4 regions of the Ottowia sp. VDI28 genome follow, and region 3 is predicted to be linked to each of the others. Evidence: predicted binding sites of a transcription regulator. Region 3 holds the regulator's gene; each other region holds the start of a gene.

What was found. The regulator LexA, encoded in region 3, represses DNA repair genes until DNA is damaged. The targets are predictions, from matches to a motif close to ACTGTATNNNNATACAGT.
Region 1: a site for LexA is predicted at 2,806-2,823, ahead of recA (recombinase RecA). Genes of this name have one in related genera too.
Region 2: a site for LexA is predicted at 1,763-1,780, ahead of imuA (translesion DNA synthesis-associated protein ImuA). Genes of this name have one in related genera too.
Region 4: a site for LexA is predicted at 2,323-2,340, ahead of WJU18_RS21195 (PA0069 family radical SAM protein). Genes of this name have one in related genera too.

What each region holds. Positions count from the first base shown of each region.
Region 1 covers NZ_CP149820.1:6,476,923-6,482,530, reverse strand. Annotated here, with positions in the region: gene WJU18_RS30790 (sensor histidine kinase) at 1-1,367, opposite strand, end outside; gene WJU18_RS30785 (response regulator) at 1,407-2,081, opposite strand; gene WJU18_RS30780 (MarR family winged helix-turn-helix transcriptional regulator) at 2,279-2,758, opposite strand; gene recA (recombinase RecA) at 2,890-3,942, shown strand; gene recX (recombination regulator RecX) at 4,070-4,534, shown strand; gene argC (N-acetyl-gamma-glutamyl-phosphate reductase) at 4,790-5,608, opposite strand, start outside.
Region 2 covers NZ_CP149820.1:3,615,808-3,621,415, forward strand. Annotated here, with positions in the region: gene WJU18_RS17070 (Y-family DNA polymerase) at 1-966, opposite strand, end outside; gene imuA (translesion DNA synthesis-associated protein ImuA) at 935-1,747, opposite strand; gene WJU18_RS17080 (thymidylate synthase) at 1,860-2,675, shown strand; gene WJU18_RS17085 (tetratricopeptide repeat protein) at 2,726-4,516, shown strand; gene WJU18_RS17090 (dihydrofolate reductase) at 4,583-5,092, shown strand; gene WJU18_RS17095 (DMT family transporter) at 5,108-5,608, shown strand, end outside.
Region 3 covers NZ_CP149820.1:5,216,798-5,222,405, reverse strand. Annotated here, with positions in the region: gene WJU18_RS24875 (oxepin-CoA hydrolase, alternative type) at 1-69, opposite strand, end outside; gene WJU18_RS24870 (3-hydroxyacyl-CoA dehydrogenase) at 74-1,597, opposite strand; gene WJU18_RS24865 (D-2-hydroxyacid dehydrogenase family protein) at 1,621-2,628, opposite strand; gene WJU18_RS24860 (hypothetical protein) at 2,784-3,257, opposite strand; gene lexA (transcriptional repressor LexA) at 3,417-4,076, opposite strand; gene adk (adenylate kinase) at 4,315-4,971, opposite strand; gene kdsB (3-deoxy-manno-octulosonate cytidylyltransferase) at 5,110-5,608, opposite strand, start outside.
Region 4 covers NZ_CP149820.1:4,450,817-4,456,424, reverse strand. Annotated here, with positions in the region: gene WJU18_RS21205 (ABC transporter ATP-binding protein) at 1-1,706, shown strand, start outside; gene WJU18_RS21200 (DUF1854 domain-containing protein) at 1,703-2,170, shown strand; gene WJU18_RS21195 (PA0069 family radical SAM protein) at 2,361-3,479, shown strand; gene dnaJ (molecular chaperone DnaJ) at 3,518-4,654, opposite strand; gene dnaK (molecular chaperone DnaK) at 4,806-5,608, opposite strand, start outside.

The DNA.
Region 1 (5,608 bases), 1.3 Mb from region 3:
CCGTGCTGGCGTGCGATCTCCCGCACGATCGGCAGCCCTAGCCCGGTACCGTCCACGTTGGTGCCCAGTGCGCGGTAGAACGGTTCAAACACGCGCGCGCGTTCCTCGGCAGGGATGCCGGGGCCGTTGTCTTCCACCTGGATCACGGGGGCGCGGCTGAGCGGGTCGCTGAACACGCGCGCGGTGATCACGCCGGGCTGGCCGGCGCTCGAGGGGGCATACTTGATGGCGTTGTCCACCATGTTGCGGATCATCTCCTTGAGCAGCGTCGGATTGCCCGGCACCGTGAGTTCCGGCCTACCGGTTTCCAGGCCGTCATAGCCTAGATCGATCTGGCGCTCCATGGCATGCGGCACGGCATCCTGCACGATCTCGATGGTCAGCCGCGCCAGATCGCAGGGCTGCTGGCCGAGCGTGGCGCCGCCGCCTTCGGCGCGCGCCAGCGCCAGCAGCTGATTCACCGTGTGCGTGGCGCGCACGCTGGCACGCTCGATCTGCTGCAAGGATTGCTTCAGGTCTTCCGCGCTCGCATCTTCGCGCTGCGCCAGATCGGCCTGCATGCGCAAGCCCGCCAGAGGCGTCTTGAGTTGATGCGCGGCGTCGGCCAGGAAGCGCTTTTGCGTCTCCACCGAGTCTTTCAACCGCGTCAGCAGATCGTTCACCGAGGCCACTAGCGGGGCAACTTCCTGTGGCACGGCGTGGTCCTCCAGCGGGCTCAGATCATCCGGCTTGCGGGCGCGGATGCGTTCTTCCAACTCCGCCAGCGGCTTGATGCCGCGCACCAGCGCCAGCCACACCAGCAGCACCGCCAGCGGCAGGATCGCGAACTGCGGCAGCATCACGCCCTTGATGATCTCGGTGGCCAGCACGCTGCGCTTTTCCCGTGTTTCGGCCACCTGCACGAGCGCTGGCTGCGGGGATCCGTTGATGCGCACCCACAGATACGCCACGCGCACGGGCAAACCGCGAAACTCGGTATCCATCAGATGAGCTTCATCGGGGGAATCGAGGTCCGGCTCATCCGGCTGCGGCGCGGGCGGCTTCGGCAGATCCCGCTCGCCGGAGAGAAACTCCCCGCGCCCGCCCAGCACCTGGTAGTACACGTTGTCTGAATCGTCGGCGCGCAGCAGTTCGCTGGCTGGCTGCGGCAGGTTGAAGCGTACGCGCTGGCCCGGTCCTACCTGGATGAACTGCGCCAGCGCCTGCGCGTTATAGACCAGGGCGCGGTCGAACGGCTTGTTGGCCAGGTTCTGCGCCACCAGCCAGGTCAACGCCAGGCTCACAGGCCACAACAGCAGCAGCGGCGTGAGCATCCAGTCCAGGATCTCGCCGAAGAGCGAGCGCTGGGCGCGTTGAAAAATTTTCATGAGACAGAGCGCCTCAGCAAATGACCGTCATCCCCCCGCTTACCCAGAAATCTTCTCCAGGCAATACCCCAGCCCTCGCACCGTGGCGATGCGGATTGGCCCTTTCTCGATCTTCTTGCGCAAGCGATGGATATACACCTCGATGGCGTTGTTGCTCACTTCCTCGCCCCATTCGCACAGGCGTTCAACCAGTTGGTCCTTGCTGACCAGCCGGCCCGAACGCTGCAGCAGCACTTCCAGCAAACCCAGCTCGCGCGCTGACAGATCCACCAGCTTGCCGTCGATACTGGCCACGCGGCCGGTCTGGTCGTATTCGAGCGGACCATGCTTGATGGTGGACGTGGCCGCGCCCATGCCACGGCGGGTGAGCGCCCGCACGCGCGCTTCCAGCTCGCTCAAGGCGAACGGTTTGGCCATGTAGTCGTCGGCGCCGTAATCCAGGCCTTTCACACGCTCTTCCACGCTGTCGGCCGCGGTCAGAATCAGCACCGGCAAGGTCTGCCCGCGCGCGCGCAGCTTCTTGAGCACTTCGAGCCCATGCATCTTGGGCAGACCCAGATCGAGGATCAGCAGATCAAACTCGGTGTTGGTCATGAGCGCGGCATCGGCTTCGGTGCCATTGACCACATGATCGACCGCCGCGCCCGCGCCGCGCAGGCTGCGCAGCAGGCCATCGGCCAGCACCTGATCATCTTCGGCGATGAGAATACGCATGGTTGTTGTCTCCTCTTGGGGCCGGCCGTCTTGGCGTGTTCACATCCTGCCTATCGCGTGCTTGCTTACCCCCTCTCCCGCTTGCGGGAGAGGGCAGGGGTGAGGGGCGGCGGCGCTCATGGGTGACGCTGTTTGCCCTATCCCAACCCTTTCCCGGAAGGAGAAGGGGAAAGGTCACACGGGAATCATAAACGTCCTCATGCCTGCGCATAAGCCTCCAACCCCAACGCCACGACCGTCGCCACCTCTTCTCCCACCGCGGCGCGAAATTCCTCTTCGGCGCGTGCCACAGCTTCCTTGAAAGCCATCAGCCAGGCGAGCCCCGTGGGGGTGAACCGGATCAGCCGCGCCCGAGCGTCACGCGCATCGGCCTCACGCGTGACCAGGCCCCACGCTTCGCACTGATCCACCAGATCGCCCATGGCCTGCTTGCTCATGCCTGCCGCCTGCGCCAGTTCGGTCAACCGCGAGCCTTCGAGCGCCAGATGCCGGGTGATGTGGATGTGCGCCGCCCCCACCTTGTCGCGCGCGGCCAGATGGGCCAGCACCAGCGGCACCCCTTCGTCGTCGGCCATCAGCTGCAACACGCGCTCGTCGAAACGGCGCATGGCATGGCCCAGCAGACGGCCCAGGTGTGTCTGCCGCCAGCGGTCATCTTGATGAATGTCGTGGTGCATCCGCAAATGGTAAGGCAAACTGACTTAAAAATTGGTTTACTCCAATCAATGTATTGATATACAGTCCTGTTCAAGCATCCAGTTTTATGAAAGCTGAATGCACCAACCAATTGATTTAAAAGGAGAAAACCATGGATATGGCAGTTGCTGACAAAGCCGAGAAGGCCAAGGCATTGCAGGCCGCGCTGGCTCAGATCGACAAGCAGTTCGGCAAGGGCACCATCATGCGCCTGGGCGAAGGCGAGCAGATGCAGGACATCCAGGTCGTTTCCACCGGCTCGTTGGGGCTGGACATCGCCCTTGGCGTGGGTGGCCTGCCGCGCGGCCGCGTGGTCGAGATCTACGGCCCGGAAAGCTCCGGCAAGACCACGCTGACGCTCCAGGTCATCGCCGAAATGCAAAAGCTCGGCGGCACCTGCGCCTTCATCGATGCCGAACACGCGCTGGACACCGGCTACGCCGAAAAGCTGGGCGTGAACCTGCACGACATGCTCATCAGCCAGCCCGACACCGGCGAACAAGCGCTGGAAATCGTTGATTCGCTGGTCCGTTCCGGCGCGATCGACCTGGTGGTGATCGACTCTGTGGCCGCTTTGGTGCCCAAGGCCGAAATCGAGGGCGACATGGGCGACAGCCTGCCCGGCCTGCAGGCGCGCCTGATGAGCCAGGCGCTGCGCAAGCTCACCGCCACCATCAAGAAGACCAACTGTACGGTCATCTTCATCAACCAGATCCGCATGAAGATCGGTGTCATGTTCGGCAGCCCCGAAACCACCACCGGCGGCAATGCGCTGAAGTTCTACGCCAGCGTGCGCCTGGACATCCGCCGTACCGGCACCATCAAGAAGGGCGACGTGGCCATCGGCAACGAAACCAAGGTGAAGGTGGTGAAGAACAAGGTCAGCCCTCCTTTCAAGACGGCCGAGTTCGACATCCTGTTCGGCGAAGGCATCTCGCGCGAAGGCGAAATCATCGACATGGGCGTGACCGCCCGTGTGGTTGAAAAAAGCGGCGCCTGGTACGCCTACAACGGCGAAAAAATCGGCCAAGGCCGCGACAATTCCCGCGAATTCCTGCGCGAGAACCCTGACCTTGCCCGCGAGATCGAGAACAAGGTGCGCGAATCCCTGGGCATCGCTCTGCTGAACGAAGCGGTGGCTGACGACGAGGACACCTCTGCGTGAACCTTCTCTCCTGAGGTCTCTTCTCCGTCATTCCCGCGCAGGCGGGAATCCAGTGCATCCTGCTGGCGCTGTCGCTGGATTCCCGCCTGCGCGGGAATGACGGGGGAGGGCGCCGAAACTCCTCCAAATGCCCGCCCTCCAACCCTCCCTCAAAGGCCGCGCGCTGCGCTACCTGGCCGCGCGCGAACACTCGCGCGCCGAGTTGGAGCGCAAGCTAAGCAGCCATGAAAGCGAGCCTGGCGAAATGGCTCGTGTGCTGGACGAACTGGCAGCCAAGGGGTTCATCAATGAAGAGCGGGTAGTGGAATCCGTTCTACACCGCCGTGCTGGCCGCCTGGGTGCCGGCCGTGTCATGCAGGAGTTACGCAGCAAAGGTATCGGCGCAGAAGCCTTGGCCGAGGCTGCGGAAAGCCTGCGCGCCACCGAGCTGGACAGGGCGCGTGAAGTCTGGCGAAAGAAGTTTGGCGCCACTGCCGGCAGCCCCATCGAGCCCGCCGAGCGAGCCCGCCAGATGCGCTTTCTAGCCGCGCGCGGCTTCAGCGCCGAAGTCGTTCGGCGTGTCGTGCGCGGCGATTTCGACGACGAACCATAACCGGGTATTTCTCCCTTCTCCCCTTGCGGGAGAGCCTGACGCAGGCAAACCTGCCGACTTGAACCCCAGAACCGCCCCCCGGTATCGTCATTCCGGCGAAGGCCGGAATCCAGGGATAGGAAGCGCGGATCCTCCGGTGTCTGCAGTAGGCTTGATGCGAGGTGCGCGGCCCATGCGTAGCGCATCGCCTTGAGTTTCGAGCGCTGCAGCCCCTCTCTCCAACCCTCTCCCGCAAGGGGAGAGGGAGCGTACGCCTCAAACCCCCAGCATCAGCTTCAAGTTCTGCACCGCCGCCCCGCTGGCCCCTTTGCCCAGGTTGTCCAGCCGCGCCACCACTACCGCCTGCTCCGCTTCCGCAGATCCAAACACGCGGATCTCAAGCTGGTTCGTGTCTTTCAAGGCCACGGCATCCAGCTTGCCCGATTCAGGCGCATCGGCCACGGAAACCCATTCGGCGCCCGCATAGTGCTGCGCATAGATTTCATGCAGCTTGCCCAGAGTGGGCCGGCTCGGCAGCAGATCGAGGTGCAGCGGCAATTCCACCAGCATGCCCTGATCGAAATTACCCACGCTGGGAATAAAAATCGGCCGGCGCGTCACGCGCCCGTATTTCATGATCTCAGGGATATGCTTGTGCTTCAGGCCCAGCGCATAGAGCTCATAGGGCGGCGCGCTGCCTGCTTCATAGGCCTCGATCATCTGCCGGCCGCCGCCGGTATAGCCGCTGACCGAAGGCAAGGCCACCGGATAGTCAGGCGGCAGCACACCGGCATCCACCAGCGGGCGCAGCATGGCAATGGCGCCTGTGGCATAGCAGCCCGGGTTGGCCACGCGATCGGCCTGCTGTACCGCAGCCCGTTGGTCCTTCGACAGCTCGGGAAAACCGAAAGTCCAGCTCTCGGCCACGCGGTGCGCAGTGGAGGCGTCGATGATCTTCGGCTTGCGGCCCGCCAGCGTGTCGATCATGGCCACGGATTCGCGCGCCGCGTCGTCGTGCAGGCACAGCACCACCAGATCGGCTTCGCCCATCAGGGCCTTCTTGGCCTCGGGATCCTTGCGGAGTTCGGGGGCGAT
Region 2 (5,608 bases), 1.6 Mb from region 3:
ACGCTCGACAAAGGCATGCAGCGGCTCTCCGTGACGCTGTTCTTCGGGCAGGAAGCTGACGCTGCCCGCTTGCCATGGCGCTGTTTCGAGGGAACGCAGGCGCAGTTGGGCGGCAGGCGCGAGCAATTGCACCTGGGCCAGGCGCTCGGCCAGCAAGCGCCGCAAGTGCGCCATGGACTGCGCTGGCTCGGCGGTACGAATGACGAGAGCTTGATCCGGCGGCAATGGCCGGCCGTCCAGCCGCTTCAGATCCAGCGTCCACTTCAGCTCGAAAGCCAATACGCCCAACTGGCGTGCGCGCAGCCATATCTGCAATGCGGTGAGCAAACGGTTGGCTGACCACATCAGCGCCTGCGCGTCTTCCACGCGCGTGGGCAATTCCAATGACTGATCGAAGACGTCAGGCAACGTCAACCAGCAGTAGCTCTCCGGGGCCAGGCCCCAGGCCACATCGAGCGCGGCGCGCAGTTCTGTTCCGAATCGCCGCACCAGGGGGCCGCGCGGCAATGCTGTTACATCGCCCCAATTGCGGCAACCCAGGCGCGCCAGCAAATCGAGATGCGGACGTGCCGCGGTCAACGTGTCCAGCGGCAATGCGCCAGCCCCTCCGCCCGGCAGCGGCTGGCCAGCGGCCCGCAGGCGCAAACGCGCCAACGCGATGACGCCACCGGCTGCCTGCGCCTGGTAAAAGCCAGCCGAAACCGGGTTCGATTCAAGAATACGGCGCAGCAATGCTTGCCGCCCGCCCCACAGACGCAGGCTGCCCGAAACCTCCAGCAACAGCGCCTCATCGACCCAGGCCACGCGCGGCGTAAAACCCAGCGCCCACCATCCCAAGGCTTCGCGCATGCCAGGGTCTTCGCTCGGCGCAGAAAGAGGGGTTTCAGATGCACCAGCCGCACCAGTTCCACCAACTGCGCTGTTTGTGCCCTCTTCAGGCAGCCACTGCAAGGCGATCCAGTGCATAGGAGCTTTCTCGTTGCGTGGCAAAAGGCAATACGGCGGCACCAGCGGTTTCAGCCGTGTTGTCAGGAAAGTGATACTGGGCGCTGGCAGCCGCCAGCAGCGCTTGCATCTGTCCGCCCTGGGCATCCAGGAACAGAGGGGCGGCCAAGGGAGGCCCGCGGCGCTTCAGGATATTGACCTGCAAGCGGGACGCGGCGCCCTCCCGAGCCCTCGCCACTCGCACCGCCGCCCGCAACCGGGCCGGCGACGCCGAAGCCGCTGCCCCTTCAGGCCGCAGCACGAACAGCAAACTGCCCGCCCGCCGCGCCGCCGCTCCCTGCAGCCGCCGCAAATCGGCTGTGCGGGCACCAGGCAGCCAGGTCACGACGGAGCCCACGTCGGCGCAACGCAGCGCCTGCTCGGCAGCCCAAAGTGCGGCGGTAGCTGTTTCGGCACGAACCCACAGCACGGCCTGTGCCGGCAAGCCCGCGGCCGACAACGCTGGTATGAAAGGCTCATGGGGCGGACGGACCAGCACCACGGTTTCACCGCTGGCTTGCCAATGCGCCGCCAGCGCCGGCAACAGCAGAGACCAGACGGCGCCGTCGGCCATGGGCTGCAGCAACTCTGTCATCGCGCCCAAGGGCCAGCCGCCACCGGGCAGCTCGGCATCCAGCCGCGCGTGACCCGTGGCCATGGTTGGTGTGGTTCCTCCGGCCAGTTCATCGGCATGCCATATACCGGGAAAGCCGGCGCAGGAAGGCAATGATGCGAGCGAAGGGGAAAATGAAGATGCGCCCATGTTTATAAATAAAATACTGTTCTTTTATACAGTATTTTGAGGCATCTGTGAATCAGGATGCATCATGAACAGAGGATGCTCAGAATGAGCCACAATCATCCCCATGACAAAGATTAGCGACCGCCCTATCCGCCACCAATATGAAGACTTCATGCGCCACGTGAATGAGCATGGCGTGTTCAAGGCTGATCGGACCGGTACAGGCACGAAAAGCGTGTTTGGCTACCAGATGCGCTTTGATCTTAATGAGGGCTTTCCGTTGGTCACCACCAAGAAGGTGCACCTGAAAAGCATCATCCATGAGCTTCTGTGGTTCCTACGTGGCGACAGCAATGCGCGCTGGCTGCAGGAGCGGGGCGTATCCATCTGGGACGAGTGGGCCAACCCTGAAACGGGCGATCTGGGACCGGTATACGGTGTGCAATGGCGCTCATGGCCCACCCCGGACGGCGGGCATATCGATCAGATCGCCCAGGTGATCGACACCCTGAAAAACAACCCCGATTCACGCCGCATCATCGTCAGCAGCTGGAACGTGGCAGAACTGGGCAAGATGGCGCTGATGCCCTGTCATGCCTTCTTCCAGTTCTACGTGGCGGATGGCAAGCTCAGCTGCCAGCTCTACCAGCGCAGCGCGGACATCTTTCTGGGGGTTCCGTTCAATATCGCCAGCTACGCGCTGCTGACACACATGGTGGCCCAGCAGTGCGGCCTGGCGGTGGGCGACTTCATCTGGACAGGTGGCGATTGCCACATTTACTCGAATCACGAAGAACAAGTAAAGGAGCAACTGTCTCGCCAACCCTTCCCCTACCCCACGCTCGCCATACGCCGCAAGCCGCCCTCGATCTTCGATTACGACTACGACGATTTCGAGGTGCAAGGCTATGAGCATCATGCGGCCATCAAGGCACCTGTAGCGGTGTAGCACCAACCGCACAAGGCGTGCGCCGGGAGGTTGACGAGGTGTAGACTGCCATGCACCCCGCCTCTTCCAGCAAGCCACTCCACGCCCTGCTGCAAGAAGCATCGGCTCATCTGCAGCAGCGTTCGTTCGACTCTGCCCAGACGCTGCTGGATCAAGCGGTCCGCATGGCGCCGCAGATGCGCGATGTTCAAATGCTGCAGGCCATTCTGGCCGTGCAGACACGCCAGAACGAAAAGGCCGAACACATTTTCAAGGCGCTCCTGCGGCAAAACCCCTCCGATATCGATGCGCTCGCCAACCTGGGTTTTCTGCTGCTGCAAGTCGGGCGCAACCACGACGCCCTGGCCGTTCTCGAGCGCGCCATTCAACTCCAGCCTCGCCATGCCGGGTTGCACCTGAATCTCGGCGTTACCCAAGAAGCCCTGAACCGCCAGGATGACGCCCTGCAAAGCTATCAACGCAGCCTGGCGCTCAACCCTCGCGACGCCCAAACGCATTTCGTGGTGGGCAAGCTGCTGCAGGACCGGCAGGATTTTCAGGGAGCTTGCGCCAGCTATCAGCGTGCCTTGTCGCTCCATCCCAGCCACCCCGAGGCCTTGAGCAACCTCCTCTTCACGCACCACTACCTGGAGGATTTCAGCCCGTACGTGAACAGCACCCTGGCTCGACGGCTGGCCCAGGCGGCGAACACGGCACATCAGGGTCAGGCAAAAAAGGAAAGGCAGGAAAGACGCTCATCAAAGCCTTTGCTGAGAGTCGGTTTCGTTTCAGCCGATCTGCGCGAGCACCCTGTCGGCTATTTCCTTGAAACCACACTCCAGCAACTTGACCGCACGCGCCTTGCCTTGTTTGCCTACAGCAACAACATTTTCGAAGACAAAGTCTCCGCGCGTCTGAAGCCTCATTTCACGTGCTGGAGGGTGATTGAAGCGCTCAATGATCGCGATGCCGCCGCATTGATCCGGCAAGACCAGATCGATGTCCTGGTCGATCTATCCGGTTATACAGCAGGCCATCGCCAAGGGCTCTTCGCGCTGCGCGCGGCGCCGCTGCAACTCTCGTGGTTGGGCTACTTTTCCACCACGGGCCAATCGGCCATCGACTATGTGCTGGCAGACCCGGTCTGCGTTCCGCCTGAAGAAGAAGACCTGTTCGTTGAACGCGTCTGGCGCATGCCGGTCACCCGCTATTGCTTTACCGCGCCATCGAACGCCCCGGCCATATCCAGGCTGCCGGCACTGGAATCCGGGCACGTCACTTTTGGAAGCTTCCAGGCCCTGCAGAAAATCAACAATCGAGTGCTGCGCGCCTGGGCCGAGATTCTTCGCCGCGCGCCCAAGGCCCGATGGCGCATTCAAAGCAAGCAGCTTGATATCCCCGCCGGGCGCGCTCTGTTCGAAGCCCGCTTGGCGGCATGCGGCGTACCGCGGGAGCGGGTCCGCCTGACAGGAAGCCAGAGCCGGGCGGACTATCTGGCTTCGTATGGCGAGGTCGATCTGATCCTGGACACTTACCCTTATCCTGGCGGCACCACCACCGTCGAGGCCCTCTGGATGGGGGTACCCACCCTGACGCTTGCCCAGCCCGGCATGCTCGGGCGGCAAGGACAAAGCATCATGTCGGCCGCCAGGCTGGCCCATTGGGTTGTCGGCACGGAGGCCGATTATGTGGACCGCGCCACCCAGTGGGCAGAGGCCTCCGCCGAGCAACTGCAGGAATTGGCCCGCCTGCGCTCGGGCTTGCGGGAACGGATGCAAAAAAGCACTCTGCTCGATGCAACCCAGTTCGCCCGTGACTTCGAGCAGGCCATCGAGGGCATGTGGCAGGATGCCCAAACGTGAGGTCCTTGAGGTGTGCGAACTCCGGCACAATCAGCGCCTCGTTTTCCACGCAAAGCTGAAACACCCATGACACCCGTAATTGGCCTGATCTACGCACGCGCACGCAATGGCGTCATCGGGAAAAATGGCGTCATGCCCTGGCACCTGCCGGAGGATCTGGCCCATTTCAAACGCACCACGCTGAATCACCCGGTCATCATGGGGCGCAAAACCTGGGATTCGCTCCCTCCCCGCTTTCGCCCCTTGCCCGGCCGCACCAACATCGTGATCACACGGCAAACGACCTGGCAGGAAGAAGGCGCGCAGCGTGCCAGCAGCTTGCAGGAAGCGCTTGAACACTGCGCAGGCGCCGAGAGGGTCTGGGTCATCGGCGGCGCACAGATCTACGCCCATGCGCTGGCCTTGGCAGATGAGATTGTGGCCACCGAGATCGATGCCGATTTCGAGGGCGATGCCTATGCACCCGCGCTGGATGAATCATGGCAAGCCGTGGCCCGCGATAACTTGACCGCCGCCAACAACCTACGCCTGAGCTTCGTCACCTACAGAAAAGCCGGAAAAGCAGCCGCAGGCTAATTCCGCCAGCATGACATGAACACACTCCCGATGTCGTCCGGCGGCAAAGGCAACACCTGGACAGGCGTTGCCTGCGGCATGGGAGCGGGCGCGCTCTGGGGCCTGGTTTTTCTGGCGCCTGAGCTGGTGCGGGAGTTCAGTCCCCTGCTGCTGACCATCGGCCGCTACCTCTGCTACGGCCTGATCGCCGCCGCCCTCATTGCTCCGCGCTGGCGTTCACTGGCGGCACGCATCCCGCGCCGCCAGTGGTGGAACCTGGTCTGGCTGGCCTTCGTGGGTAACACCCTTTATTACCTCTTGCTGGCCAGCGCCGTCCAAATAGGCGGCATCGCCATGACCTCGCTCGTGATCGGCTTCCTTCCCGTCGCGGTCACCGTGGTGGGCAGCCGCGATCACGGAGCGGTGCCGCTACGCAAGCTCTTGCCTTCATTGATGCTGTGCGCGGCCGGTGCCATCTGCATCGGCTGGCAGGCCATTGCAGGCCCGAGCACCGGCTCAGGCTCCCGGCAGGTGATT
Region 3 (5,608 bases):
GTGCTCGGGGTTGCTGATGGTCAGCACCATCGTGCGGCCTTCGGCCGTGCTGCGCAATTCAGCGGTCATGGGCTTACGCCTCCTCGTGCATCAGCGACAAGCCAATGGCGCCGCGCCGGCGCAGCCAGGGGCTGGGGCGATAACGGGTATCGCCATAGACGGTCTGCATGTTGAACAGCACTTCCAGGACGTTGGCCGGGCCGTACTGATCGCCCATGGCCAGCGGACCCATGGGGTAGCCCAGGCCGAGCGTGACGGCGGTTTCCAGGTCCTTCGGGCTGCACACGCGCTGCTGACAGATATCGCTGGCGATGTTGACGATGGTGGCCACGACACGCTGGGTGACGAAACCGCCCGAGTCGCGGATCACGCTCACCGCCTTGCCGTCGCGCGCGAACAGAGCATGCGCGGCATCGCGCATGTCGCTGCGGGTGGCCGGATTGGTGGCCAGCACGCGCCGCTTGGTGGCTTTGTCATCCACCAGCATGTCAATACCGATGGTGCGGGCAGGATCCAGCCGTTCCACCACCGCCACGGTGGTGACATCGAAACCCAGCGGCGCCACGAGGGTCAGTGCCTCGGGGGAGGGCGATTGGCCGGTTTCGATCTTGGCACCCAGATCTTTCAGCAGCTGAAGCAATTCCGAGCGGCGGGCGGCGCGGGTGGAAACCCACACGGGCGGCAAATCCTTCACTTGCGGCACCGGCGGCTCGGCCGCCATTTGCGCGACGCCGTCGACGTAGGTGTAGAAGCCTTCCCCCACCTTTTTACCGACCACGCCACCAGCCAGGCGCTGTGCGGTGATCACGCTCAGGCGGTAGCGCGGCTCATTGTAGTATTGGCGGTAGATGGATTCCATCACGGGGTGGGAAACATCCAGGGCCGTGAGGTCGAACAGCTCGAACGGGCCAAGCTTGAAGCCGACCTGGTCTTTCAGGATGCGGTCAATGGTGGCGAAATCAGCGGCGCCTTCGCTCACGATCCGCAACGCCTCCGTGCCGTAGCCGCGGCCAGCGTGGTTGACGATGAAGCCCGGAGTATCCCCGGCTTGCACGGGAGTATGGCCCATCTGGCGCGCATACTCGGTGAGCGCGGCGCAGGTTTCTGCGCTGGTCTTGAGGCCTGCGATGACCTCGACCACCTTCATCAGCGGCACAGGGTTGAAGAAATGGTAGCCCGCGAATTGCTCAGGGCGCTTGAGATTCGCCGCGATGGCCGTCACGGACAGGGAAGACGTATTGGTGGCCAGTACGGCGCTGGGTTTGACAATGGCCTCCAGCTCTGCAAACAGGGCCTTCTTGACATCCAGACGTTCAACGATGGCCTCGACGATGAGGTCGCAGTCGGCGAGTTCTGCCTGCGTGGCGGCGGGCTTGAGGCGGTCCTTTTGTGCCGCTGCGGCTTCAGGGGCCAGCCGGCCCTTGTCAACCAGCTTGTCCCATTGGGCGCTGATGGCTTCGCGCGCCTTGGCGACGGCCTGGGCCTGGGTGTCATAGAGCAGCACGGTAGAGCCGGACTGGGCGGCGATTTGCGCGATACCGCGCCCCATGGCGCCAGTGCCGACGATGCCGACGGTGGAGAAGCGAGGAGTAGTCATGGCCTGCGATTATGGCCGCACCGCTATCTCCTGACTTGCAAAGCCCCTGGATTAACGATATTGGTGGGGGTGCCGCGCAGGAAATTCACCACGTTGTCGAAGGCGGCGTTGAAGTATTGCTCGTAGCTGTCTTGCTCTACGTAGCCCAGGTGCGGAGTGCAGATGCAGTTTTCCAGCCGCAGCAGGGCATGGCCCTGCAGGATAGGTTCGGTTTCGAAGACGTCGACGGCGGCCATGCCGGGGCGCCCGCGGTTGAGGGCGCTAACCAGGGCATCGGGCTCGATCAACTCGGCACGCGAAGTGTTGACCAGCAAGGCCGTGGGCTTCATGCGGCTCAGATCCTCCAGGCTCACGATGGAGCGTGTGCTGTCGGTCAGGCGCAGGTGCAGCGAAAGCACGTCGCACTCGGAGAAGAAGGCCTTCTGGGAGTTGGCGGCGTTATAGCCATCGGCCATGGCACGGGCGCGGGATGCTTCAGAGCCCCACACGAGCACCTGCATTCCAAAAGCGCGGCCATAGCCAGCCACCAGCTGACCGATCTTGCCGTAGCCCCATATGCCGAGGGTCTTGCCGCGCAACACTTGACCCACGCCGAAATTCGGCGGCATGGAGCCTGATTTCAACCCGGATTGCTGCCAGGCGCCGTGCTTGAGGTTGCCGATGTACTGGGGCAGGCGCCGCATCGCGGCCATGATGAGTGCCCAGGTCAGCTCCGCCGGCGCAATGGGAGACCCTACGCCCTCGGCGACAGCAATGCCGCGTTCGGTGCAGGCATCGATGTCGATGTGGCCGCTGACCCGGCCCGTCTGGGAAATCATCCTCAGCTTGGGCAGTTTTTCGATCAACTGGCGAGACAGCTGCGTGCGCTCGCGAATCAGCACAATGACGTTGGCATCGCGCAGACGCACAGAGAGTTGGCCCAAACCTTTCACGGTATTGGTGTAGACCATGGCCGGCCAAGCTTCCAGCTTGGAAGCGCAAGGCAGCTTGCGCACTGCATCCTGATAGTCGTCGAGGATCACGATGTTCATCCCCGCATTGTGCATGCCTAAGTTACGTTTGACACTTAAGGTCTAACAAAACACGTATGCAGGAACAGGCTCAAACCCCTCTTTTCGCAGAAAAAAGGGATATGTAAAGGTACTTCAGAGAGTACGCGGCTTGGGGTTTTGCAGCGGCTTTGTACTCAGGCGCGCAGCGCGTGTGGTCCAGGCCCCGACTCGGCGGCGGCCATGCGGTCGAGTTCGGCGCAGACATCCGCCAGACGGCCGGACAGACGCAGGCGGCCGGCGGTGCCGGGGGCTTGCCCGGCCTCTACCAGGCGCATGACGCGCAGAGGCTGCGCCGGCAATGGCGGCCGGCAGGTGGCAGAGGTGGGAAGGGATGCCGGAAACGATGATTCAACCAAGCGCAAGGCTGCGCGCCGCCGTGCGGCATGGGCCCATTGCTCTCCGGACGAGGCGGCTTGGGTGGGCGAAGAAGCCGTCCGGCGACGGAAGCTGGGAACCGTAAAGGCGGGGAAAAGAGAGGCTTTGGAATCCTTGGAATCCTTGGAATCCTTGGAATCCCTGGATTCCATGTAGGCCGCTTCCGCACCTGATGGGTTGGCGGTGTGGCTGAAAATCCCGGCGCCGGGCAGTTTGAAGACATTCGATCCCATGTGAAACCTTTTCGTGAACAGAGGTTGAACACAGGCAGGATTGCGAAGGAGGTGAAATACCTCAGGATCACGCCACCGCAGGGTGTGGAAGACCCGGCCCACGCGTCGCGCGAGCTCCGATCGTCTGCACGCCCGCCACCTGCCGGTGGCGTGAGGAAGCTACATCAGCATGCTGTTGCGGATCAGACCGACGGCCAGGCCCTCGATCTCGAACGGCTCTCCTGGCTCTACCACGATGGTGGGGTAGTCAGGGTTTTCGGCGTGCAACTCGATCAGGTTCTTGTTCCGGTGGAAGCGCTTGACCGTGACGTCGTCTCCCAGCCGGGCGACCACGATTTGGCCATTGCGTGCCTCGCGGGTGGACTGAACGGCGAGAAGATCGCCATCCATGATGCCGGCATCACGCATGGACATGCCGCGTACGCGCAGCAAATAGTCGGGTTTTTGCGCGAACAGGCTGGATTCGAGGTGATAGGTCTGATCGACGTGCTCTTGCGCCAGGATGGGGGAGCCTGCAGCCACGCGGCCGATCAGGGGCAGGGCCAGTTGGGCAAGGCCCGGCAGCGCCATCTGTTGCGCCGCGGATGTTGGCCGTGCACTGCCTTTCAGGCGGATGCCGCGCGAGGTGCCACTCACGAGTTCGATCACGCCCTTGCGCGCCAGGGCCTGCAGATGCTCCTCCGCCGCGTTGGCGGATTTGAAGCCGAGTTCAGAGGCGATTTCGGCCCGCGTCGGTGGTGCGCCGGTACGAGCGATGGCGTTTTGCACCAACTGCAAAATCTGTTGCTGGCGGGCAGTGAGCTTGGGGCTGTCGATCATGGTGAAGTCCTCTGGCTGCCGTGCAGGGGGTTGATGAATGTCGCTGGCACGGGGTGTGGAGTCAAAAACCTGTGTTGATATCCAGTAACTGTATTTTTAATCAGTTTTTGTGGCAGCGCAAGTGCCCACGCGCCTTTTGAGGGAAAGTGCTGGGCGTGCGGCAAAAAAAGACAGCCACCGGAAACCTGGTGGCTGTCTTTGGGGCCGTGTACCGCCGGGGTACGAGCGGGCGGTGGTGTCAGCTTTTCAGGGCTGCCAGCGCGCGCGCGGTGATTTCGTCGACCGTACCCGTGCCGCTGATGGCGCGGTATTTGGGAGCGTTGCCCGGCTCGGTCTTGGCCCAGGTGCTGTAGTAATCGACCAGGGGGCGCGTCTGCTCGTCATAGACCTGCAGGCGCTTTTTCACGGTTTCTTCCTTGTCGTCCTCACGCTGAACCAGCGGCTCGCCAGTCACGTCGTCCTTGCCTTCCACTTTAGGCGGGTTGAACTTCACGTGATAGGTACGGCCGGATGCGGGGTGGCTGCGGCGGCCGCTCATGCGCTCGATGATGGCGTCGAAGGGAACGTCGATCTCCAGCACATAGTCGAGCTTCACGCCCGCTTGCTTCATGGCCTCGGCTTGCGGGATGGTGCGCGGAAAGCCATCGAACAGGAAGCCTGCGGCGCAGTCAGGCTGAGCGATACGCTCCTTGACCAGGCCGATGATGATGTCGTCGCTCACCAGAGCGCCTGAGTCCATCACGCTTTTGGCCTGCAGGCCCAGTGGCGTGCCGGCTTTCACTGCCGCGCGCAACATGTCGCCGGTGGAAATCTGTGGAATGCCGTACTGCTGGCAGATAAAGGTCGCTTGCGTGCCTTTGCCGGCGCCAGGGGCGCCCAGAAGAATCAGTTTCATGTGTCCCTCAGGTGGATGCGTATAGGTCTCCGCAGTGCGGTGTTACATGCTCATGGCAATGCAATACGGTACCGGGCGTGCCCCATTTGTCGAAAGCGAGAATAGCATGGGCTGGCCACAGCCCCCCGCACGAGGGAATCAGCGTGCGGGTGCCGAGGCCATCCAGAGCTTTCGCACGCGTTCCAGATCCTGCTCGGTATCGATACCCGGGCCGGGCGCATGGGGGGTGACGTAGACGGAGATGCGGTGGCCGTGCCAGAGCGCGCGCAGCTGTTCCAGCGACTCGCATTGCTCCAGGGGCGCCGGTGGCAGCGTGGGAAAGGTGCGCAGGAAGGCGGCACGGTAGCTGTAGATGCCGATATGGCGCAGGGGCGCGGGGTCGGTAGGGAGCGCGGTGATGCCTTGGGCAAAGCCGTCACGCCACCAGGGGAGCGGCGCGCGGCTGAAGGTGAGCGCCAGGCCTTGCCGGTCTGTCACGACTTTCACCACGTTTGGGTTGGTGAAATCCTCCAGGCTTTCAATGGCGTGCGCGGCAGTTCCCATCTGAGCCGCGGGCTGTGTTTGCAGCAGGTTCGCCACTGCATCGATCAATGTGGGCTCGATCAGCGGCTCATCGCCCTGTACGTTGACCACGATA
Region 4 (5,608 bases), 770 kb from region 3:
CGCCCTACCTCACCATGCCGCTCATGGACAAGGTGCTGATCCCTTTCCAGAACGGCCAGGAGATCGACATGAGCCTGGTGACCATGCTGCTGGGGGGGCTATTTGGCGCTGCGCTGGTGGCCTGGGTGCTGGGTTGGGCCAAGACCTATATCCTGGCTCTGGTGTCCGAGCGGATCGGGTCCGATCTGCGTACCACTACCTACGAGCATCTGCTCAATCTGTCGCTCGAATATTTCGGCGGCCGCCGCACCGGCGACCTGATGGCGCGCATCGGCTCCGAGACTGACCGCATCAACGTTTTCCTATCGTTGCACTTGCTTGACTTTGCGACAGATGTCCTGATGATGATCATGACCGCGATCATCCTTTTTTCCATCGATCCGGCGCTGGCGCTGGTCACTTTGGTACCGCTTCCATTCATTGGCTGGATGATCCACGTGGTGCGGGACCGCCTTCGCACCGGTTTCGAGAAAATCGACCGCGTCTGGTCCGAAGTCACCAACGTGCTGGCCGACACCATTCCCGGCATCCGGGTCGTGAAGGCTTTCGCGCAGGAAGACCGCGAAGCCCGGCGCTTCACCGAGGCCAACCGCCACAACCTGGCCGTGAACGACAAACTGAACAAGCTGTGGTCGCTGTTTTCCCCCACTGTGACATTGCTCACGGAAATCGGTTTGCTGGTGGTCTGGATCTTCGGAATCTGGCTGGTGAGCAAGCACCAGATCACCGTCGGCGTGCTCACAGCCTTCATTGCCTACATCGGGCGCTTCTATACCCGGCTTGATTCCATGAGCCGCATCGTGTCGGTCACCCAGAAGGCCGCTTCGGGCGCCAAACGCATTTTCGAGATCCTGGACCATGTTTCCAGCGTGCCTGAAGCCGCCAACCCGGTCGACCTGCCAGCCGTGAAAGGCCGCATCACCGTGAGCGATGCGCATTTCCGCTATGGCAACCGGGCCGTCATCAAAGGGCTGAATCTGGATATCGAACCCGGCCAGATGATTGGCCTGGTGGGGCACAGCGGCTCTGGCAAGAGCACGATGGTGAACCTGATCTGCCGCTTCTATGACCTCACTGAAGGGAGCATCGCCGTCGACGGCGTCGATATCCGCCAGCTGCGGCTGGCCGACTACCGGCGTAACATCGGACTAGTGCTGCAGGAGCCCTTCCTGTTTTTCGGCACCATTGCCGAGAACATCGCTTATGGCAAACCCCATGCCACCCGGGCTGAAATCATCGCCGCCGCCCGGGCGGCCCATGCGCACGAGTTCATACTCCGGTTGCCGCAAGGTTACGATTCCCTCGTGGGGGAGCGGGGCCAGGGACTCTCGGGTGGTGAGCGGCAGCGCATTTCCATTGCCAGGGCGCTGCTGATCGATCCGCGCATCCTGATCCTGGACGAGGCCACGGCTTCGGTGGATACCGAAACCGAGCGCGAAATCCAGAAGGCACTCGACAATCTGGTACGCGGGCGCACCACCATTGCCATTGCCCACCGCCTTTCCACCCTGCGCAAGGCCAACCGTCTGGTGGTCATGGACAAGGGCCGGAAGGTGGAAGAGGGCACGCACGAGCAGTTGATTGCCGAGAAAGGCGCGTACTGGCGCCTCTACGAAGCTCAGGCCCGTCAGGAAAAAGCCGAGCGCGAGCGCATGCTGGAAATGGACTCTCCGTCCACCGGCCATCTTGAGGAGGCGCGCCAATGAACACCGATTTCGACTTGCGCCGGGACGCTTTCAACCGCCTGGTGCTCACCGATGCCCAAGGGCAGGAGCACGTCAGCGTGGTTGCCGTGCGAGCCTTTCCCATTGCCGCGCCCGACGAAGGTGTGAGCGTGCTCGACGTGGACGGTCATGAATTGGCCTGGGTGCCGGAGCTTTCCTCACTGGAGGAACCTAAACGCACCTTGCTGGCCGAAGCTCTGGAGCAGCGCGAATTCATGCCCGTGCTGCAGCGGCTGAAAAGCGTGAGCAGCTTCGCAACGCCCAGCACCTGGGAGGTGGAAACCGATCGCGGCCACACGAGCTTCGTGCTGAAGGGCGAGGAAGACATCCGGCGCCTGGGGCCGGGCCTTTTGATCGTGAACGACGCGCACGGAGTGCAATACCTCATCAAGGATCTGCTCGATATGGACCGGCACAGTAAAAAGCTGCTGGATCGGTTCCTGTAGTCAGCCAGGCGGGGAGGGCGAGTTTGAAACTCGCCCCTGCGGCGGGGCGCTGCGAATCTGGTTTGACGTCGCTCGTAGGGGCGGGTTTCAAACCCGCCCGCTCCCCAACCCCCAACTCCTCCGCCTTCCTGCTTGCAAAGCCCATTCAATTTACTGTATAAATAAACAGTAAATTGAATGGGCTTTGTTCATGGATCCTGATCGCCATCCTCCTGATGTACCTGCGGTGCCTGTGCGGTTGCACAAGGGGCGCGGTGCGGTTTCCAACTTGGCGCACCGGTTCATGCGCGAGCAGAGAAGCGCGTTCGATGACGGATGGGAATCCGCTGAAGTTCAGGCCACGGAAGGCGATGATGAAGTTTTGGCGCCCGCCACCGAGATCATCCTGGAAGACTGCAAGAGTGCCATCAGCGCCAACGATTCACTGGATATTCCGTTCGATTACTCCGTGAATCCGTATCGCGGCTGCGAGCACGGCTGCATCTACTGCTTCGCCAGGCCGACGCACAGCTATCTGGGCTATTCCCCGGGACTGGATTTCGAGACAAAAATCATCGCCAAGCGAAACATTGCGGCCGAATTGGCGCGCGAACTGGCGGCGCCGCGCTACAGGCCATCCATCATCAACATCGGTTCAGCCACGGATTGCTATCAGCCGGTAGAGCGGGAGTTGAAACTGACGCGCGGTGTCATCGAGGTGCTGGCCGAGGCCGGGCATCCGTTCTCGCTCATCACCAAATCGAGTGGCGTGGAGCGCGATCTTGATCGGATTGCACCGCTGGCCGCGCGGGGGCTGGCGGCGGTCTATGTCACCATCACCACGCTGGATGCCCGGCTGGTTCGCAAGCTGGAGCCGCGCGCTGCCGCACCGCAGCGCCGTCTCAGGGTCATTCGCACGCTGGCGGAAGCCGGCGTGCCCGTGGGCGTGAGCGTGGCGCCGCAGATTCCGTTCGTGACCGAAGACATGGAGCAGGTGCTGGCCGCAGCCCGAGAGGCTGGTGCCAGCAGGGCTTTCTACACCGTGCTGAGGTTGCCGTGGGAGCTGGGGCCGATTTTTCAGGAGTGGTTGCAAGCGCATTTTCCTGATCGAGCCCATCGTGTGATGGCGCGCGTGCGCGATATGCGTGGGGGTAAGGATTACGACGCCAGTTGGGGGCAGCGTATGCACGGCAGCGGCATATGGGCCCAGCTTCTGGATCAGCGGTTCAACCGGGCTTGTGCGCGGCTAGGTTACGAGCTTGAAAGGACGCCGTTGGATCTGTCGCAGTTCAGGCCGCGCTCCCAAGCGGGGCAGGGGAGCTTGTTTTGATGCAGGGCAGGCATTGATGCCTACCCTGCGCAAAGCCCTCAGGCCCCGAAGAAGTTCTTCAACCGGTCCGTCCAGCTTTCGGTGCTGGGCGAATGCTTGGCGCCGCCTTTTTTCAGCGACTCGTCGAACTCCTTGAGTAGCTTGCGTTGATGTTCGGTCAGCTTGACCGGAGTTTCCAGGCTGATGTGGCAATACAGATCACCTGGGTAGCTGGAGCGCACCCCCTTGATACCCTTGCCGCGCAGGCGGAACTGCTTGCCAGCCTGGGTGCCTTCGGGCACGTCGATGGCAGCCTTGCCGCCCAGTGTGGGTACTTCGATCTCACCGCCGAGCGCGGCCGTGGTGAAGCTGATGGGTACCACACAGTGCAGGTCGTCGCCGTCGCGCTCGAAGATGTCGTGCTTCTTCACGCGGATCTCGATGAAGAGGTCTCCAGGAGGGCCGCCGCCGACGCCGGGCTCACCATTGCCGACCGAGCGGATACGCATGCCGTCGTCGATCCCGGCGGGGATTTTCACTTCCAGCGTCTTCTGGTTTTTCGTCTTGCCCTGTCCATGGCAGGTGCCGCAGGGTTCGGCAATGATCTTGCCCGTGCCGTGGCAGTGCGGGCAGGTCTGCTGCACGCTGAAGAAACCCTGGCGCATCTGCACGACGCCCTGGCCGTGGCAGGTGGCACAGGTCTTGGCGCTGGTGCCGGGCTTGGCACCGGAGCCGTGGCAGGTGACGCATTCGTCCCAGCTCGGGATGCGGATCTGCGCTTCCTTGCCGCCAGCGGCTTCTTCTAGCGAGATTTCCATGGCGTAGCTGAGGTCGCCGCCACGGAAGACCTGACGGCCGCCACGCGCACCGCCGCGCCCTCCCTGCTGACCGAAGATGTCGCCAAAAATATCGCCGAACGCCTCGGCAAAACCGCCGAAGCCCTCGGGGCCGCCCCGCATGTTCGGGTCCACACCTGCATGGCCGTACTGATCGTAAGCCGCTTTCTTTTGCGGATCGCTGAGCATCTCGTAGGCCTCCTTGGCCTCCTTGAATTTCAGCTCGGCACTTTGCGCATCACCCTGGTTGCGGTCAGGGTGATACTTCATCGCCAGTTTGCGATAAGCTTTTTTTATCTCGTCATCAGACGCGTTCTTAGGTACGCCCAATACTTCATAGAAATCACGTTTGGTAGCCATAGCAGCAATGACAAATGACGAAGACCTCGGCGGCTTGGCGCCTTGGCTTCTGATGGCTGAAAGCCCCGATCAGGGATGATCGAGGCTTTCCAGACCGGCAGATCACGGTGCTGATGCGCGCGAAATCTGCCATGGAGCCGGGGAGCGGCTATCAGTCTTTCTTGACTTCCTTGACTTCCGCATCGACCACGTTGTCGTCTGCGGCCGCGGCACCCGGGGCGTTACCGCCAGGGGCTGCACCCGCGCCCGCACCCGCAGCCTGGGCAGCGGCTTGCGCGTCGGCGTACATCTTCTCGCCCAGCTTCTGGCTGGCAGCCATCAGCGCCTCGGTCTTGGATTCAATGGCAGCCTTGTCGTCGCCTTTGAGGGCTTCCTCGACATCCTTGATGGCGGCTTCCACTGTTTCCTTCTCACCGGCTTCCAGCTTGTCGCCATGCTCGGCGAGCGATTTGCGCACGCTGTGCACCATGGCATCGCCCTGGTTGCGGGCCTGGATCAGCTCCAGTTTCTTGTGGTCTTCGGCGGCGTTCAGTTCGGCATCCTTGACCATCTGCTGGATCTCGGCTTCCGACAGGCCTGAGTTGGCCTTGATGGTGATCTTGTTTTCCTTGCCAGTGCCCTTGTCCTTGGCGGACACGTGCAAGATACCGTTGGCGTCGATGTCGAAGGCCACCTCGATCTGCGGCAGACCGCGCTGCGAGGGTGGGATACCTTCCAGGTTGAACTCGCCCAGCAGCTTGTTGCCGTTGGCCATCTCGCGCTCGCCCTGGAAAACCTTGATCGTCACGGCCGGCTGGTTGTCCTCGGCGGTGGAGAAGGTCTGCGCGAACTTCGTCGGGATGGTGGTGTTCTTGGTGATCATCTTGGTCATCACACCGCCCAGGGTTTCAATGCCCAGCGACAGAGGCGTCACGTCCAGCAGCAGCACGTCCTTGCGGTCGCCGCTCAGCACCT